2 linked regions of the Prochlorococcus marinus str. MIT 0919 genome follow. Each later gene encodes a partner of the first gene's protein in a complex. Links are inferred from orthologs where the notes say so. Each region holds a gene or a part of one and is shown in the gene's direction. Other genes may lie near its edges.

Evidence for each region.
Region 2: the proteins of prmC (region 1) and prfA are in contact, whole or in part, in a crystal structure (PDB 2B3T), measured with the Escherichia coli proteins. The link is inferred for Prochlorococcus marinus str. MIT 0919 from one-to-one orthologs.

Annotation. Positions count from the first base shown.
Region 1 is NZ_CP114779.1:1,512,193-1,521,796, forward strand. What follows is about bases 3,503-6,273. They hold prmC (peptide chain release factor N(5)-glutamine methyltransferase), read left to right. Parts: upstream 3,503-4,341; coding sequence 4,342-5,205; downstream 5,206-6,273. Other genes in these bases: psbM (photosystem II reaction center protein PsbM), read left to right, coding at 3,565-3,714; O5635_RS08285 (acyl-CoA thioesterase), read left to right, coding at 3,874-4,323; O5635_RS08295 (L-threonylcarbamoyladenylate synthase), read left to right, coding at 5,226-5,816; minE (cell division topological specificity factor MinE), read right to left, coding at 6,182-6,273. Outside these bases: O5635_RS08255 (30S ribosomal protein S1), read right to left, coding at 1-388; transcriptional regulator NrdR, read right to left, coding at 490-963; O5635_RS08265 (photosystem II reaction center protein T), read right to left, coding at 1,158-1,256; psbB (photosystem II chlorophyll-binding protein CP47), read right to left, coding at 1,290-2,813; O5635_RS08275 (2Fe-2S iron-sulfur cluster-binding protein), read left to right, coding at 3,054-3,416; more of minE, read right to left, coding at 6,274-6,502; septum site-determining protein MinD, read right to left, coding at 6,507-7,322; septum site-determining protein MinC, read right to left, coding at 7,462-8,088; O5635_RS08320 (HD domain-containing protein), read right to left, coding at 8,116-9,372; carboxyl-terminal processing protease CtpZ, read right to left, coding at 9,362-9,604. UniProt on the Escherichia coli protein: Methylates the class 1 translation termination release factors RF1/PrfA and RF2/PrfB on the glutamine residue of the universally conserved GGQ motif, i.e. on 'Gln-235' in RF1 and on 'Gln-252' in RF2.
Region 2 is NZ_CP114779.1:976,813-986,417, reverse strand. What follows is about bases 47-2,818. They hold prfA (peptide chain release factor 1), read left to right. Parts: upstream 47-769; coding sequence 770-1,867; downstream 1,868-2,818. Other genes in these bases: alr (alanine racemase), read left to right, coding at 2,454-2,818; O5635_RS05475 (HNH endonuclease), read right to left, coding at 1,876-2,382; rpmE (50S ribosomal protein L31), read left to right, coding at 451-735; rpsI (30S ribosomal protein S9), read left to right, coding at 47-394. Outside these bases: more of rpsI, read left to right, coding at 1-46; more of alr, read left to right, coding at 2,819-3,599; O5635_RS05460 (photosystem I reaction center protein subunit XI), read right to left, coding at 4,034-4,633; O5635_RS05455 (photosystem I reaction center subunit VIII), read right to left, coding at 4,680-4,796; O5635_RS05450 (HEAT repeat domain-containing protein), read left to right, coding at 4,910-5,380; O5635_RS05445 (glycosyltransferase), read right to left, coding at 5,335-6,300; O5635_RS05440 (C40 family peptidase), read right to left, coding at 6,344-7,057; O5635_RS05435 (serine hydrolase), read left to right, coding at 7,111-8,010; photosystem I core protein PsaB, read right to left, coding at 8,081-9,605. UniProt on the Escherichia coli protein: Peptide chain release factor 1 directs the termination of translation in response to the peptide chain termination codons UAG and UAA.

The DNA of each region.
Region 1 (9,604 bases):
AGCCTTCTACTCGATTAATTGAAACTTCTTGCATTGGCATAAATGCAGCTGTCTTGGCACCGATATCAATCATTGCTCCTTTCGTTTCGAGCGCAAAAACTGTTCCGTTAACTATGTCCCCTGGCTTAAAGTTGTAATCGTATTTACTTAATAGTGAATCAAACTCTTCAAGGGTAAATCCGGCACCATTGAAATCATATTTTTTTACTCTGCTAGAAGGGTCATCTGCAGTGGGTATTTCTTCAGAGATATATGTTTCCTCTGTAATACCTTCTTCAGAAACTTGGTCATTATTTTCAACTGCAGCTACTTCGGCACTTTCAAGATTTTCCGTAGAGTTATCTGCTACATCTAATTCTTGAGCAGTTCCTGGAGTAGTTTCAGTCATGTTTTGAAGGCAGTATGCCTATGGCAATGCGAAAAAATTTCTCCTTAGGCCCGCCAACCGGAAGGAGTTAGTACAACACTCTACAGATCAAAGTGTAATTATTAGCCAACAGTTGCTAATTTTTTGCTTGGCTTAAAAGTTTCTAGAGTATCTACAAAGTCATTAATACCATTAAATTGACGATATACTGAAGCAAAACGGATATAGGCAACCTCGTTAATACCTTTGAGTTGGCCTAAAATCATTTCACCCAAATCCTCACTCCGAACTTCTTTCATATTCCTTTGTTGAAGTTGTAACTCGATTTCATCTACGATTGTTTCTACTTTTTGATTATCAATAGTAGTCTTTTCGCAAGCTCTTACTAGGCCATTTAATAATTTACTTCTGCTAAAAGTCTCTTTAGAACCACTTCGCTTTATTACTGTTATAGGAACTGTTTCCACTCTTTCATAAGTTGTGAAACGGAAATCGCAGTTGAGGCACTCTCTTCGTCTTCTGACGCTTTTACCTGTATCGGCAGCACGTGACTCTAGAACACGACTATCTGTGTTTTGGCAAGAGGGGCATTGCATAGTGCCCTTGTAGTTAAAGTGTATTTGATATTACTTTATACAATGAATTGGTATATGAGAAGACTTTGGTTCATTTAATTTATATACATTTCACAAATTCTTAGGAAATTCATCAAAGAAAAAAGAATTATTTTTACTTGTCATTTCTAAAAAGATAAAAAAAACCCTGCTTTGTAGCAGGGTTTTTTTGGCGTTTATTTTTTATCGAACTTCGGTGGATCGCGAAAAGCGACAGCGAAGAACAATGTTACGACTGCCAAAGTCAGTATGAGGGTGTAAGAAAAGGCTTCCATAGGGATTAAATAGAGGCTAAGGATTCCTTGAAATTAAGCACGCCCTGGGACGCGTCGGGTTGATTCGTCTCCAAGTTTTTTGAAGAGACCAAATTCAACTTGATCGCCAAGGTCAGGATCAATACCAGCGAAGGTGTCTCTGTAAAGAGTCCTTGCTGCATGCCACCAGTGGCCAAATAAGTAGAGCAATCCGAAGCAAGCATGAGCATATGTGAACCATGCTCTTGGAGAGCTTCTGAAAACACCGTCTGATTTGTAGCGGTCTCTGTCAAACTTAAAGGATTCGCCAAGTTGAGCTTTGCGTGCAAGACGCTTAACAACTACTGGATCAGTAAATGTCTGTCCATTTAGCTCCCCTCCATAAATTGTTGCAGTGATTCCAGTTTGCTCGAAAGAGTACTTGGCTTCTGCTCTACGGAAAGGTATGTCAGCTCTGACATTGCCATCTTTATCTTCAAGAATTACAGGGAAGTTCTCAAAGAAGTTTGGAATTCTTCTGACTTCAAGTTCATTGCCTTCTTTATCTGAGAAAGAAACGTGACCTTGCCAGCCAGTAGGAACTCCATCTCCATTGACTAATGCACCTACTCTGAATAATCCACCTTTAGCTGGACTATTTCCTACATAATCATAGAAAGCAAGTTGTTCAGGAATTGATGAAAATGCCTCTGCTTTTGAAGCACCATCATTAATTGCTGTTTGCACTCTTCTGTTTATTTCTGTCTTGAAGTAACCAGAATCCCATTGGTATCTAGTAGGACCAAATAATTCAATAGGAGTTGTGGCTGATCCATACCACATAGTTCCAGAAACTACGAATGATACGAAAAGAACCGCAGCAAGCGCACTAGCAAGTACACCTTCTAGGCTTCCCATCCTTAAGTTTCTATAGAGTCTTTCTCCTGGACGGTTGGTGATATGGAAAATGCCACCAATAATTCCTAAGAGACCAGCTCCAACATGGTTGGCAACTATGCCCCCTGCGCTAAAGGGGTTAAACCCTTCTGCACCCCATACGGGAGCAACAGGTTCAATATGACCAGATAGGCCATAGGAGTCAGAGACCCACATGCCAACTGTGGATAGATGGAATGCACCAAAACCAAAACAGGTAAGACCTGCTAGTAGAAGGTGAATGCCGAAAATTCTTGGAAGGTCAAGAGCTGGTTCACCAGTTCTTGAATCTTCCCAAAGTTCAAGGTCCCAATAAGTCCAGTGCCAGACGGCAGCAAGCATTAAAAGACCACTGAAAACAATATGTGCTGCAGCAACACCTTCGAAGCTCCAGAATCCTGGGTCCACTCCAGTTGCTCCAGTGATGTCCCATCCTTGCCAGCTACCAGTAATACCTAGGCGGGCCATGAACGGCATGACGTACATGCCTTGGCGCCACATAGGGTTGAGGACCGCATCGGAAGGGTCAAATATGGCCAATTCATATAGGGCCATGGAGCCGGCCCAGCCGGCTAGCAAAGCTGTATGCATGAGGTGCACGGCCAGAAGACGACCGGGGTCGTTGATTACGACTGTGTGCACCCGATACCAGGGCAATCCCATGGGTAAGGTTCAAAAAAGGAAGCTGCTTAATGCAGCTAGACCCGATGATCGTAATTGGTCTGAAGGCAATCAAGGTCAAGGTTGCACGTAGCTGCAACGACTGTTGATATTCCAAAAAATATGTGAGCCCCCTTTTGGCAGGGTAAAACCTAGTTAAATGTTCTTTTTATCTAGGTTTTTAGCCACGTTTGCGACCTTCTCATGTCTAAATTGATATTGGACTTTGTTCTTTTGTTAACCATGCCAATCGTTCGTTTTATTCGAGAAGGTAGGGATATTTCTTGCCGACCTGGAGAAAATCTAAGAGAATTGGCCCTTCGAGAGGGACTAGAGCTCTATGGTTTAAAAGGAACTCTCGGCAATTGTGGCGGATGTGGGCAATGTATTACCTGCTTTATATCTGTAGAGGGTGGAAAATCAGATTCTTTATCACCTTTGACTGAGGTTGAGAAAATAAAATTACGGAATAGACCATCAAATTGGAGACTGGCCTGCCAGTGCATTGTCAAATCTTCGTTGGCCATACTTACTAAGCCTCAGGCACCTCCCTCAAATTCAAAAGCTCTTATCCAACAAGCAATTGAAGAGGTTTTGCCTAAGTGATCCTTCAGCCTTACATGTGAAAAATTTGATGAGGTTTCATTTTTTCTCGTTACAACATCTAATGCTGCAAAGATTTCTTCTCTTTAGTTAGTGGTTATCCCTATATAGTTCGTTTAATTGATTCGCAGTCCTCGTAGCTCTCTAGTTCATGGAAACCACCAATTTCGGTTTTATTGCCAGTCTGCTTTTCGTTGGAGTCCCAACGATTTTCCTAATAGGTCTCTTTATATCAACAAGTGATGGAGAGAAGTCAAGCTTTTTCTCAGATTCCGGCAAAGGGAAGCTAGGCCCTAAATAATTTTGCAGGCCTAGGAGTCTTAAAACTCTTGATTAATGGATTAATAGTTGCATAGGGTTGCTAGCCATCCCTTTAATACTTTTTATTTGTTATCTACAGGATTTCAAAAGCCCTTTTAATCTAATTAGATTTAGACACTTTTAAGGCCAGAGCAATGACATGGGTTTAGTAGGCTTAAATGCAAAGCCTTGGAAACTTTCGAAAAAAGTTTTGCCTCAGCACACCGATCATGCAGGTGTTATGTGGCATGGCTCTTATTTGAATTGGCTTGAAGAAGCTCGAATTAAGGCTTTAGCTCAGACTGGATTGTCTTATTCAGATCTTTCTAAGGAAGGATTTGAATTGCCAGTTATTGAGCTTAAGATTAAATATATCTCCTCATTACATCATGGAGATGAAGTAATAATGGAAAGTTCAGTTTTAGGCAAAACAGGACTTCGAGTTCCATGGGAAACAAATTTTTTGAAAAATGGAAATATTATTTCTGCTAAGGCTTATGTGGAATTAGTTATTACAAGACTAGATAAGAAAGGAACTCGCTTGGTAAGGAAATATCCTTCTTTTCTTTCTGCAGCAATAAGAAAACTTCAAGAAGGGCCTTCTCAATAGCTTTGATTGAAATTAGTTATGTTGTTTTCATCAAAAGAAATCTTGGCTTGGAGAATAGACCAGTTATCTCGAGGAGGCAGGGCAGTAGATCTGGATTGGTTGCTTGATATAGGCGCTGGCTTAGGCTGGGATGCTCTTCAAAAGGTCAAGATATTTCAGAATGGTGACTATATTCTCGCTCAATCTTTAGAAGATCTTTCTTTGATTTGGGAAACACATTTAAAAGAACAAATACCTTTGCAGCATCTTGTTGGTAAATGTCCTTGGAGAGATTTTGAGATTCAAGTGAATTCTTCAGTATTAATTCCTCGCCAAGAGTCAGAGATATTAATTGAATTAGCTTTGCAAAAATTTCAGGATACTAGTAATGGTTGTTGGGCTGACTTGGGTACTGGATCTGGAGTATTGGCTATAGCGTTGGCTAAGGAATTGCCCAATTGGTCTGGCTATGGAGTGGATTGCAGTAATGATGCTTTGCGTTTAGCTAAAAAAAACTTAGAAAGTTTAATTAAAACCTCAAAGGTTCATTTGCTTTTAGGGAATTGGTGGGAACCACTTAGACCTATTTGGGGGAAGCTTGATTTAGTCATAGCTAATCCTCCCTATATTCCAAACTCATTATTAAAGACCCTTCATCCTTTAGTTCGAGATCATGAGCCTCATGTTGCACTTGATGGTGGTATGGATGGCATGGAATCTATTCGCGTAATTGTCGATGGGGCTATGCAAGGATTATGTTCTGGTGGATGGTTGATTTTTGAGCATCATTTTGATCAAAGTCAAAGAGCTTTAGATTATTTGCTAGAAGCTGGTTTAGTAGAAGTAGATTTTCAAAAAGATATTGAAGGGGTGCGAAGATTTGCATTTGGACGTCATCCTTGAGATATGAAATCTTAGGCAAAATGAAATCTTCTTTTTTAAGCATCCCTAAGTTAGTAGATCAGTTAAACCAAGGTTCGCCAGTGGTTTTCCCTACTGACACTATGCCCGCATTGGCAACATTGCCCAAGTTTGCTTATCAAATGTGGGAAATCAAAGGTCGTCCTAAAAGTAAGCCTTTAATTTTGATGGGATCATCTTCTGAAGACCTTTTTAATTTTGTGAATGAAGTTGCATTGAAAGATGCTCTAAGTATTGCCCAAAAATATTGGCCAGGAGCTCTAACTATGGTTTTGCCTTCATCAAGTGAGCTTGTGCATGAACTTAACCCTGGAGGAGTTTCCATAGGTATGAGAGTCCCTGACTGTGATCTCGCTAAACATTTACTTTCTCAAAGCGGACCTTTGGCAACATCAAGTGCAAATTTATCTGGTCAGGAACCATTACTTTTGTCTGAAGAAGTTGCAGCAAAATTCCCAAGATTTCCATTATTAGCTCCAACACCTTGGCCAAAACCTTCAGGGTTGGCTAGCACTGTAATAAGTTGGCAAGGGCCAGGAAATTGGCATTTAATAAGAAAAGGTGCTGTGATACCTGAAGTTATTGGCAAATAATGTTTTGGCTTGTTGGGTTGGTTTCATTAATTCAGGCTAGTTTTTATTGGCTTTTAAAGCCACTAATTTTCGCAACCACTTCTTTCTTTGAGCTGAGAAGTTTAGGCCTATTTTTTGTACTAGTGATTTTATGGCTTTTTTCTGGAACTGGAAAAAAGCTTTTGGAGTAGATGTTGGATGCCGGCTAACAGATTTGAACTGATGACCTTCGCTTTACAAAAGCGCTGCTCTACCGCTGAGCTAAGCCGGCATGATTTTAGTTTAACTTTCCAACCGTAATTATTTGCTCGTCTAGTGAGCCAATCAACTAAATGATTAAATTTTTAATAGGTTCATTTCTATATCTTTTTTAGAGGAGAACCAATTTAGTCGGATTTGTTTTCGGATGCGCTCTCAGATGATTTCTCTTTTAATTTAATTTGGCCTGAAAGGGTTCTTTTGATAGGCAGGTTTGCTACTAGTGCGGTCATCCTATCTTCTGTTTCTAAGCTAACTGCTCCTTCCTCAACATCAATTTCCACATACTTAGCTACAACACTTAAGATCTCTTCTCTCATTTGATCTAAAAGATCAGGACTTAAATCCGTTCGATCATGAGCGAGTACTAATTGAAGTCTTTCTCTTGCTTTGGCAGCACTTGCTTGCTGCCTGCCAAGTAATTTGTTGATTAAATCTCTTAAAGTCATTGATTTAGAAAATTTTTGTTTGCATCAGTCTGCGAAATTTGTCTCGAAGACTTGAACCTTCTTTTGATGGATCAATAAGTGGTATTTTTTCCCCTTGAAGTCTTCCTGCAATATTGGAATAACATCTGGCAGCGGGAGAATTGCTGCCTATTAAAGTAAGCGGCTCACCTCTGTTAGTACTAACTATTACTTGTTCGTCTTCCAGAACTAGTCCTAATAAAGGTAATGCAAGAATATCGGTCACATCTTGAATGGAAAGCATCTCTTGGCTTTCCATCATTTTTGGACGAACTCTATTCAGCACCAACTGAACAGGCTTAATACCATGGGTATTAAGTAAACCAATTACTCTGTCGGCATCTCTGACTGCTGAAACTTCTGGATTCGTTACGATAATTGCCTCCTTTGAAGCGGCAACAGCATTTTTAAAACCATCTTCGACCCCGGCCGGACAGTCAATAAGAATATATTGAAATTGCTCTTTAAGCATTCCAACTATTTTTTGCATGTCCTCTGGCTTTAGCCAATCGAGCATTCGTGGATTACCTGCTGGCAGCAGAGAAAGATTTGGCTCTTGCTTGTGCTTAACCAATGCTTGATCTAGTCGGCAGCTTTCTTCTAGTACTTCTTGGGCGGTATATACGATCCTATTTTCAAGACCAAGTAATAGGTCTAAATTTCTTAATCCAAAATCTGCATCTAAAACAGCAGTAGGGCATCCTTTACTCGCTAGAGAAATGCCCAGGTTTGCGGTGAGAGTGGTTTTACCTACTCCCCCCTTGCCTGAGCAGATAAGGATCACTCGCGTATCTGATGTCACGGACTTTTGCAAAGTTGAATAATTTTAATGGGAAACTGAGGGATAACAATATTATTTGGGCAAAGCTTCAATTCTTTTGCCTAATAGATGAGCAGTTGAACTAGTTATATTCGGGTTTAAATGGCCAATGCAAAAAAAATTAAGTTCTTGATGGTTTAATAACAATTACTCCGTCTTCGATAATGGCTTCTTCAGCAAGCCCTTGCTCAGGCTTCTCCTTAGGCCCTCTTGCAATTTTATTTGATATTCTCAGTTGAACTGGCCTTAACTGTAGAGCTGTTATTTTTGCGCGATCATTTCCATATTTACCTGCGTGAGCTATGCCAAGTAATCTCCCCCAAACCATTACATCACCCCCTGCAGAAATAACTGCTCCAGGGTTGATATCACCCAGTATTAACAAGTCTCCATCTGAATCAATATTTTCTCCCGAGCGCAAAGTCCCTTCATGGAAAACTGTATTTGGTTCTTTTTCATCAGCAATGAAAGCATTGAATTGGCGATTGCTTGGCACTTGATCTCTTTCGAGCATGAGTGAGCTTTTAAATCCTAGAGATTTTGCGCTTACAACAGTCTCTGGGAAGGAGGCGTCTATAGATAAAATTGTAATTGAATATCTTTCACAAAGACTATTTATATAAACTATATCATTGCATTTTAGCGCTAAATCATTTAATTTAATCTCTAAATAGCATTTGCTAAATTCTTGTATTTTTGAAGCTATGTAATTTTTCCAATTGTTATTGTTTTCACTCGATAAGTACATTATTTTTAGCATGACTATAATTATATGTTAATTATCTTTCCTTAAACGTATAAGTTCATGCTTTAAATCTTCTTGTATCTCTTTTGGGTGAATAAGCCAAGATGCTTGAGATGGACTAATTAGTTTCTCGACCAAAGGTGACTCTTGCTCAATAGCTTTTAGTTGATCTCCATCCCATAATCGAAGGCCACTTTTGTATTGATGATACCCATATACTTTATTATGTCTTAAACCGCAGCATATTGAAGCATCTTTCCCAATCTTTTCTGAAAGATTTATTGCTATTGAAAGAGCCTCTAATTGAGATTCGTTTTTAAGGTATTCAACATTTACGGCTTTCAATAGCTTTCTATTTAAGAAATTTCTACAAAGAGTTCCAAGATTTCCTTTAGCATCTTCACTCCATCTTAATAGGTGGTAGCCAGTTCTTATATCATCATTTTGTAGAAAATCTTCAATACTCAATTCCTGTTGATTCCATAACCAATTATGCATTACTTTGTCACACCATAAAAGCTTTGGCCCATAATTCTTTGCAGTACTAATTATTTTATTAAGCAACCAGTTGCATACTTCATTAAGTCGGTGGTTATAAATACCTCTATACATTAAATTTCGTACAATTAAATAATGTTCTACAGCTAAAAGACCTTTTGGATGTATAGCCAAGTCCCCATCTGGAGAGAGTGTTAACGCTGATAAGATTCTTTCTAGATCTAGCTGACCATACTGCGCTCCAGTACTGTAACTATCTCTCATTAGATAATCTAATCTATCGCAGTCTAGCTGGCTACTTATTAATGTACTGATTGCCTTTAAACTTATACCTTTGCCTTCTACTATATCTGCTATTTTATATGCAAGGCCCCTGCTAAAGCTATCAAGTATATTTCGTATATCCCTGTGCTCTTTTATTAATTTAGCAGTCCAATGTTCATGCTTGATATGAAACATTTCTTCGCTTGTATGGCTTAATGGGCCATGGCCAATATCGTGCAAAAGTGCTGCTCCATATAGTAAGGCTCGGAAATTTTTAAGTTTAGGGTCTAAATCAACAAGCTTATTAAACGCTCTTCGTGCTATGTGGAAAACACCTAGTGAATGGGTAAACCTACTTGATTCTGCTCCATGGAAAGTAAGAGAAGCAGGACCAAGTTGTCTAATTTTCCTTAGCCTTTGAAAAGGTGCAGAATCAATTAATTCAAGTACCATCCCTTCTTCAGGAATTGTGCTATCAAGTTTGATACTTTTGTGAAGCGGGTCGTAATAGGTTCTACTTGGCATCTACTAATTCATCGCTTGCAGGGATCATTGGTTCGTCAGGGTTTTCAACTGTCAATTTTTTCTCTTCATCTAAATTTTGACGATCTAAATTTGCCTCGATAGCAAGTTCAGCATCTATTAACCATCTGTCTTCAATACTTCCAGGATTAAGGGGCTCTGGAGCTTCTAAGTACCGGTTTGGCTCAATGCCAAGATTTTGAATATCTCTACCAGAAGGGGTTAAATAGCTCGC
Region 2 (9,605 bases), 530 kb from region 1 along the record:
AAATACCGTTGTGTACTGGGGCACAGGTCGTAGAAAGACTTCTGTTGCGAGAGTAAGACTGGTTCCAGGTAATGGAAAAATTACAATCAATGGAAGACCTGGTGATCATTATTTGAACTTTAATCCTTCTTACCTGGCTGCTGTTAAAGCTCCTCTCCAAACATTAGGTTTGGTTGATTCTTATGATGTTTTGGTAAATGTTTATGGAGGAGGACTTACTGGCCAGTCTGATGCTATTAAGCAAGGTGCAGCAAGGGCTTTATGTGAGCTTTCAGTTGATAATCGCAAGCCATTAAAAACCGAGGGTCACTTGAGTAGAGACCCTCGTGCAAAAGAGAGAAGAAAGTATGGATTGAAAAAAGCTCGAAAAGCACCTCAGTTCTCTAAACGATAGAACATGTGAGGTTTTCACCTAATTTCTAAACATTATTTTTGATTCCTGTTTTTACAATGCCTAAAGAAAATATCCATCCAACTTGGTACCCAGAGGCAAAAGTGATTTGCAATGGAGAAGTTGTTATGACAACTGGTTCAACCCAACCAGAAATACATGTTGATGTTTGGAGCGGAAATCATCCATTTTTTACTGGCACCCAAAAGATTTTGGACACTGAAGGAAGAGTAGATCGCTTTATGCGTAAGTATGGTATGGCAAATCCAGATAATGATTCTTCTCCCAAATCATCCAAGAAAGAAGCAGAATCTAAAGATGCTTCCTCAGAAAAAGAATCTTAATTCATTTTTTCAACCTATAAGGAGTTGATGTGGAATGGACACTTCAACCCTGAAGTCAAGACTAGAAACAGCTAGAACAAGTTTTCAAAACCTTGAACTGCAATTAGCTGACCCAGATGTTGCTTCAGATCCAAAAAGACTTGAAACTATTGCTAGGGAGAGAGCTAGATTAGAACCTTTAGTTTTAGATTATGAAAAGCTTTTAATGGTTGAAGAGCAATCTTCAGAAGCCAAGCAAGTTTTAAAAGAAAGTAAGTCTGATAAAGAACTTGAGGATTTAGCTCAAGAGGAAATCAAGCTCCTGGAAGCTTTGAAGATTGATTTAATTAATAGTTTAACGGTTGCTCTTTTACCTAAAGACCCTCGTGATGAAAGGAGTGTAATGCTAGAGATTCGAGCTGGTGCTGGTGGGGATGAAGCTTGTATTTGGGCAGGTGACTTGGCCAGAATGTATGAAAGGTATGGACAAAAAGTTGGGTGGACAGTAAAACCAATCAGTTCAACTGAAGCTGATTTAGGAGGCTTTAGAGAGTTGATCATTTCTGTCAAAGGAGATTCAGTTTTTAGTCAACTTAAATTTGAAGCAGGGGTACATAGGGTGCAGAGAGTTCCTGCTACAGAATCACAAGGCAGAGTCCATACGTCCACGGCAACAGTTGCAGTTATGCCAGAAGCAGACCCTGTTGAAGTTCAGCTTGATCCAACAGATCTAGAAATTAGTACTGCTCGTTCTGGTGGGGCGGGTGGTCAGAATGTTAATAAAGTTGAGACAGCTGTGGATTTGTTGCATAAACCTACTGGGATTAGAGTTTTTTGTACCCAGGAAAGATCGCAATTGCAAAATAGAGAAAGAGCCTTGGAGATATTGAGAGCGAAGCTTTTAGAGATGCAAGTTGCTGAAGCAAATGCGAAGGAGAGATCAGCAAGACTTGCTCAGGTAGGAACTGGAGATAGAAGTGAAAAAATACGAACCTACAATTACAAAGACAACCGGACAACAGACCATAGATTAGGGAGTAACTTTCCTTTAGAAACTGTTTTAGAAGGGGAATTAGATGGCTTGATAGGTTCTTGCATTGCAGAAGAGCAACGTTTAAAAATGCAAGAATTGGGAGAGCAATCTGAAGAATAATGCTGGACTTATGCAGCCCAGCCTATGACATACTTACTCCACTCTTTGTGGCGACCTGAATTAATTTGTTTGCTAGCTTCAAAGTTAAGCGTGCTGAGTGGTTTATAAGGCTTGCTTCGTAAAGGCATTTTTGCTTCTTGAGGTGTTCGATTCCCTTTAGAAACATTGCATGTCAAACATGCTGTCGTAACATTTTCCCAACTATCATCCCCCCCTCTGCTTCTAGGGATTATATGGTCGATTGACAGTTTGTCTCCAGTGTAACCACAGTATTGGCAGCAGTTGTTGTCACGTTGGAGGAGATTTTTTCTTGTCAGAGCTAATTCTCGGTAAGGAACTTTTATGAAGTATCTCAGCCTAATAACAGTAGGTAATTTTGTATCACGTCTTATAAATGTGCTGGAATCTTCTTCTAAGGTTTCTGCTTTGCCTTTCAGCATCAATACTGTTGCACGACGCCATGTCGTGATATTTAAAGGCTCATATGATGCATTTAGAACGAGAACCTGAGCCATGCAAGCTCCCTAATTAAACGGCATCCTAAGGGCATAAACATAGATGCGTCATTTTTTTGATTACAAAAACTATGTTATTGGATAAGGTTGACCCTCGCCAGAGAGCTTGGCTTGAAATTAAGCCTGATGCGATTGTTGCCAATGCAATCACTATTAAGAAACGTCTTCCTAAAGATTGTTTGCTGATGGCTGTTGTTAAGGCCGATGGATATGGTCATGGGGCTGAAACAGTTGCAAAAGCTGCGTTAAAAGGCGGTGCTAAATATTTGGGGGTTGCTACTTTGCAAGAAGGCATTGATTTAAGGAAAGTAGGCATAACTTGCCCAATACTTTTACTTGGTAATTTGACAGAATCAAGAGATTTTGATGCATGTATTAAATGGGAATTAATGCCCACTATTAATGGCCCTAAAGAAGTAGAGCTTTCTGAGGCATTAGCAGAGAAAAACGATAAAAAACTTTCAGTCCATCTCAAAGTCGATACGGGAATGGCAAGACTAGGTTGTGAATTACATGAAGCCTTATCTTTGCTGACAAGGATCGAAAAATCTGACTTTTTATGTCTCAAAGGTGTTTATAGTCACCTGGCTTTGGCTGATGGAGATTTTAAGGGAGAAGGGAAAACAGTTACCTGCGAACAGAAAGATAAATTTGAGCAGCTTTTAAAGATTTTGCCTGTGCATAGGAAATCTATAATTGTGCATTTGGCAAACTCAGCAGGAACCTTAAGGGATTTTGACTTGCACTATGACATGGTCAGAGTTGGAATAGCTTTATATGGATATAGTCCTATCGAAGATTTACCTAATGAATGCGCTTTGGAGCCAGCTTTGGCCGTTAAGGCCAAAATAACTTTTATTAGAGAAGTACCCCCAGGTACTGGGGTTAGTTATGGCCATTCTTTTGTGACTAAGCATCATAGTCGTCTTGCAGTTGTGGGTATTGGTTATGCAGATGGGGTAGGAAGAGCTTTGTCAGGTAAGATATCTGTTTTGATTAATGGTCAACTTTTCCCTCAGGTTGGAGCTATTACAATGGATCAGCTAGTGATAGATATTACTGGTAACACAGAAATTCAAGTAGGGAATGTAGTTACATTGCTTGGGAAGGACAATACAAAATCCTTGAGTCCTTATGCCTGGAGTAAGTTAAGTGGCTCTATCCCGTGGGAAATTCTCTGTAGTTTTAAGTATAGATTGCCTAGAGTAATAGTCTGAAAAATCTACAAAAGAGCATTGAGAGTTTAAGATCCCATCCTGCCTTGATAAGGTATTCATACACCTGGAGAGGTGGCTGAGTGGTTGAAAGCGGCTCCCTGCTAAGGAGTTACAGGAGGCAACTTCTGTCGAGGGTTCGAATCCCTCCCTCTCCGTATTATCAGAGCAGAAAAAGTTAAATCAAATAAGATTTTCCATCAATGGGAATCAATGATTCAAGGAGTTGAATTTTATAGATTCAAAAGATATTAAATAAGACTAGTAACATATAGTCAGTGCCTTTAGAGCATTATTTATCTGCAAAAAATGTATTCTCTATGGCTCCCAGGAGAATAATCGTATTGTTTTACAGGATATTTGATTAAGACCTCTAAAAAAAATCCTGGAGAAAGTCTTCGACTCACTCCAGGAAATGATTATTGGTTTTTGAGCGATCAGCCAGCTGCCCAAACTCCTTTTACTATTGGCATGATTGTATCTAGGTGAAGCGTTCCACAAAGTAACCAAGCAAAAACAGCACCTCCACACCCTCCAAGCCAGAAACCACTTGTAAAGTCTGCCCAACCTGCTCTTGTGAAAAGGTCTGTCGGTGGGTTCTCAACAGTGCAATCAGCTGGCTGCACATTAGGTGCCTTCCCAGGAGCTGTATACAACACAAATAGTGCAGTAAGGATATGCACAGCACCTACAGTTGCTAGTAAACCTGCTGTTAGAGCAAAATCGGAATTGCGAAGAGGACCTGTCATTGCAAAAGGCCCGTAAAGCAAATATCCAAATGCTGCACCTACTTCTAGGCCTCTAAAATTTGGTGAAATTCCAGACCTATAAAAAGGCAAATTGTTGATAAAAGCTTTTGTGAAATATCCTGTGTTTACAGGAGTTTCTAAGTTGCCTACAAATGGGTCTGAAACTGGTTTTACGGCCCATTGATCGGCTATACCTATGTCCCCAGGACGAACACTGTTGTCAACATACTTCTTGTCAAATTTGACAGGTTGTCCTGACTTTAAGAAAGGGTCTTGAAATTCAGTCATTGGCTAATAAAGAGCTTGGGTTGACTTAAAAGGAAAGCAAGGCGACTTAGTCGGCTGCTGTTATGTAGCGACCAATTAGGACAATAAATACTGCAGGTGTTACTAGGCCTATAAGAGGCACAAAAACTGCAGGTAGCCAGGTGGCAGCAAACTCGCTAGACATCGTATATGCCAATAGATCCATAGATACTGTATAGAGTGAACATCTAATAGATCCATTGGTGACATAAAAGTTCAATCCAATTGAATTTTTTTATAACCCACTTTCATTGATATATGAATCAGTTTTTTGCAGTAACCGCAGCTCTCATCGTTGGTTTGACCTTATGGGGACTTGGGAAAAAGCCTAAAATACTTTTCAGAAGTGTTTTCGATGAAGTACTTCCTCTTGAAACAAATGAGCGTGTCATAGTCAAAGAAAAATTTAAAACCGAAGAACTTTCCTCAACTGATTGTTTTTTAGAAGACTGGACGGCTCCAAGAACTGCAAAAGAACGTTTGCTTTTGAAGAAAAACCTTTTCCGTTTGATCTCACTAGGGCCATCAGAGAGATTGTATGCAGTGCAAATTGCAAAGCAATGGGGACATGCTTCCGTACTCCCAATACTGAGGCGCGGCTTAAAAGATTCGGATAGCTTGGTAGTAATTTCTGCTGCTGAAGGTATGACAAAATTTCGCAATGCTTCTAAGACTCTAAAAGCTCATAAAGTATCTCGTTTACCTCTAAATGTTTCTCTAATGCGGTAAATAGGCCTCCCTTGGCTTTCATGGTATGTCCGAATTAATAATTCTCCTAGTAATCCAAAGCAAAATAATTGAACACCTGCAATCCCAAGGATTAATGCAAAAGTTAAAAGTGGCCGACTTCCAATATCTTCTCCGAATAATTTGATAATTAATAAATAAAAACTTGTAATTAGGCTTCCGAAAATTGCAATAATTCCACCAAAGCCAAAGACATACATTGGCCTTGTAAGGAATCTATTCATAAACCATACAGTAAGCAAGTCCATCATTACTCGAAAAGTTCTATCAATTCCATATTTACTTTCCCCATATTGCCTTGATCTATGATTTACTTTTATCTCAGTAATCCTTGCTCCTTCAATATTTGCTAGCACTGGTAGAAATCTATGCAACTCCCCATAAAGCCTTACATCTGATAGAACTTCACGTTTATAAGCTTTTAATGAACAACCATAATCATTCAATCGAATTCCTGTCACTTTCCCAATTAATCGATTCGCTATTCTAGATGGAAGCTTACGCCTTATTTCTGCATCTTTTCGTTGATACCTCCACCCACTCACTAAGTCATAACCTTCATTTAATTTGTTAACCAGGAGAGGTATATCTAAAGGGTCATTTTGCAAGTCGCCGTCAAGACTAACAATTACACCACCAGAAGATATGTTAAAACCAGCTGCCATAGCTGCAGTTTGACCATAATTTTTTCTAAGCAAAACACAAATAATTTCAGGGGTGTCTTTGCTAAGCTTCCTTAGAACTTCAGCACTTTTATCTGTAGAACCATCATTTACTAAAACTATTTCGAATTCATCATAATTAGGACGCATTGCCTCTAGAACTTCCTTAACCAATTGAGGAAGACTTTCCTCTTCATTGTAGATTGGGATGACTACTGATATTTTTATACTTGAAGACATTTAATGAAATCTTGAGAGGATTTAAATTTTAATTGAGTAAAAACTATGGCAATGTTCTGCCATCATGGCAACATACCACTCTTCCTATGCTACGTAATTTTGATTGGTAAAAAGATGAAATAGGATTTTCATTGGTAGGTTGCAATTGATCTATACCAATACCGTTACGCCCGTTAATTGGACCTGAGCTATGCCAATACAGTCCTTTCGCTTTATATATCCCAACATGTGTGCATTTTGCTTTGCTGCCAAAAAATAACAAATCTCCAGGCATGACTTCTTCATAGTCGTTTGGCTTAAAGTTAATCTTTTCACAAAATTGTTCTTGTTGATATGAGTCACGAGGTAACCAAATACCTTTTAGTGCGAAAGCTGTTTGAATTAATCCTGAACAGTCAAAATCAGGTCCTAAAGTGCCTCCCCAAAGATATTTGTTCTTATTGTGAGATGCTCTCTCTATCCATTTTAGTATTTTAGGCAATTGAGATTGTATTTCTGCCTTTGAAATTAAAGAAGGCTTCCAAGTTTGTTTTGATTTTAAATTACTTTCAATATCTTTTATATTTAGCCAACATATATAACCATCTTCTAGCAATCGAACTTTCACTCTTCCTGAATTTGTGCTTCCATATTTATTCTCAATTACTTCGAAACTTCTACCTTTACACGCCTGAGTAACAAGTTCTTTGTTTGTGAAATCTTTATTTTTATACCCATTAACATCAACTTTTAGCTCCCAGAGGCTATTAGGAGTCATTGACTTTATTGTAATAGGCTTTCTTAAGAGAAACATTGAATTATTGGGGCACTATGGAGTTCTATAGGGCCAATCCAGAGATGAATGCTTTCCTGGGACAGCTTCTTCAACGATTTGCTAAGGAAGGAAGGCCTAACCTCCATAAAAGCATTTCTTTGGTTTGGGTTAGCTATGAAAGTCAAAACCCTAAACCTTGCAGCGGCCAAGGTGCTGCTTGGATGCATAAAAAACTTATCTACCCAGCGAGTGTAGTCAAGTTAATTTATGCATGTGCCATAGAAGTATGGTTGCAGCAAGATATGCTTGTCGATTCTAATGAGTTGAGAAGAGCTCAATCAGACATGATTAAGTTCTCAAGCAATGATGCCACGAGCTATGTTTTAGATTTGCTCACTGGAACATCTAGTGGAGCCTCTTTAACAGGTTCAGCATGGCAATCTTGGCAATCACAAAGAAACCTAGTAAATAATTGGCTGAAGAGTCTTAACTTAAAAGAATTGGCATCATTAAATTGCTCTCAGAAAACATGGTCAGATGGACCATATGGGCGTGATAAAGATTTTTACGGGAAATATAACGAAAATCGAAATGCTATGAGTGCCATCGCAACAGGGAAAATCTTAGAAGCCATAATGACTAATGAACTATTAACAATTAAAGCTAGTAAAAAGTTAAGAGAACTTCTTTCAAGATCTTTAGATCTAGTGAAGAGAAAAGCAGATCCTGAGAATCAGATAGATGGTTTTTTAGGAGAAGGATTACCACAGGGCACTAAATTATGGAGTAAAGCAGGATTAATGAGTGAAGCGAGACATGATGCTGCATGGTTTATCACTCCAAAAGGCTTACCCATGTTATTAGTTGTTTTTTGTGAGGGGAAAGCACTTGCAAAAGATACTTATTTATTACCTGCTTTTGCGGATGAATTAAGTAAGTGGACTTTCAAGAAATAAAAAAAAGCCGCCAGAGTTATTAATCTGGCGGCTTTCTTTTCCTCTCTTTTTAGTTGATTAAGTTTGCTTATTAGCCAAACTTTCCTGAAGTTGATGCAATTACGAATGCACCAAAGGTTACGAAATTACCCACAGTAAAGTGCGTAAGTCCAACTAAGCGAGCTTGAACAATTGATAGAGCTACAGGCTTGTCTCTCCAGCCAACAAGATTGGCAATAGGGGTTCTTTGATGAGCCCAAACAAGTGTTTCAATAAGCTCTTGCCAATATCCTCTCCAGGAAATCAGGAACATAAACCCTGTTGCCCAAATTAAATGACCAAACAGGAACATCCAAGCCCATGGAGATAAAGCATTAACGCCAAAGGGATTGTATCCATTGATTAGTTGTGAACTATTTAGCCACAAATAATCCCTAAACCATCCCATTAAGTAAGTTCCAGATTCATTGAATTGAGCAACATTCCCTTGCCATATAGCAAGATGTTTCCAATGCCAATAGAAGGTTACCCAAGCGATGGTATTGAGTGCCCAGAACATTGCAAGGTATGTTGCGTCCCAAGCTGAGCTATCACATGTACCTCCTCTACCAGGACCATCACATGGGAAAGCGTAACCAAAGTCTTTTTTATCTGGTATTAACTTTGTACCCCTTGCATCTAAAGCACCTTTAATAAGGATCAATGCTGTTGTATGAAGTCCTAAAGCGATTGCGTGGTGTACTAGGAAATCAGCTGGACCTATGGGAAGGAAATTAGTTAAAGCGTCTTGCCTGTTAATAAGATCCATCCAATAGTGATTACCTGGCATGCTATTCGCGGCCAAGGTGGCTGAACTATTGGCATTGGCTAGTAATGCATCAATGCCATACATCACTTTTCCACTAAATGCCTGAATTGCTTGAGCAAAAACAGGTTCAATAAGGATTTGTTTCTCAGGATTACCAAAAGCAACTACTACATCGTTGTGAACATAAAGGCCAAGGGTATGGAAGCCAAGAAGCATAGTTACCCAGCTTAAATGACTAATCAATGCCTCCTTAGTCTCCAGTACTCTTGCAAGAACATTGTCCTTGTTAAGCTCTGGATCGTAGTCACGAACAAAGAAAATTGCTCCATGGGAGAAAGCCCCAACCATCAAAAACATAGCTATGTATTGATGATGGGTATAAAGAGCTGACTGAGTTGTGTAGTCCCTAGCAATAAATGCGTAAGAGGGAAGTGCACCCATATGCTGGGCCACTAAACTACATGCGGCTCCTAGAGAAGCAAGAGCTAAACCAAGCTGGAAATGGAGAGAGTTGTTAACTGTCTCAAAAATCCCATTGTGATTGATACCAAAGTGTCCCGTATGTGGGTCATTGGGGTTACTAGTATTATGGGCTTCTGTAATTTCTTTAAGACTGTGACCAATACCGAATGTGTTTCGGTACATATGACCAGCAATGATAAAGACAACACCAATTGCTAAATGATGATGAGCAATATCGGTCAGCCATAAAGATTCACTTTGAGGATGAAGACCTCCAAGAAAAGTAAATATTGCAGTACCTGCTCCTTGGGAAGTTCCAAATACGGCATCTAGGGAATCAGGGTTT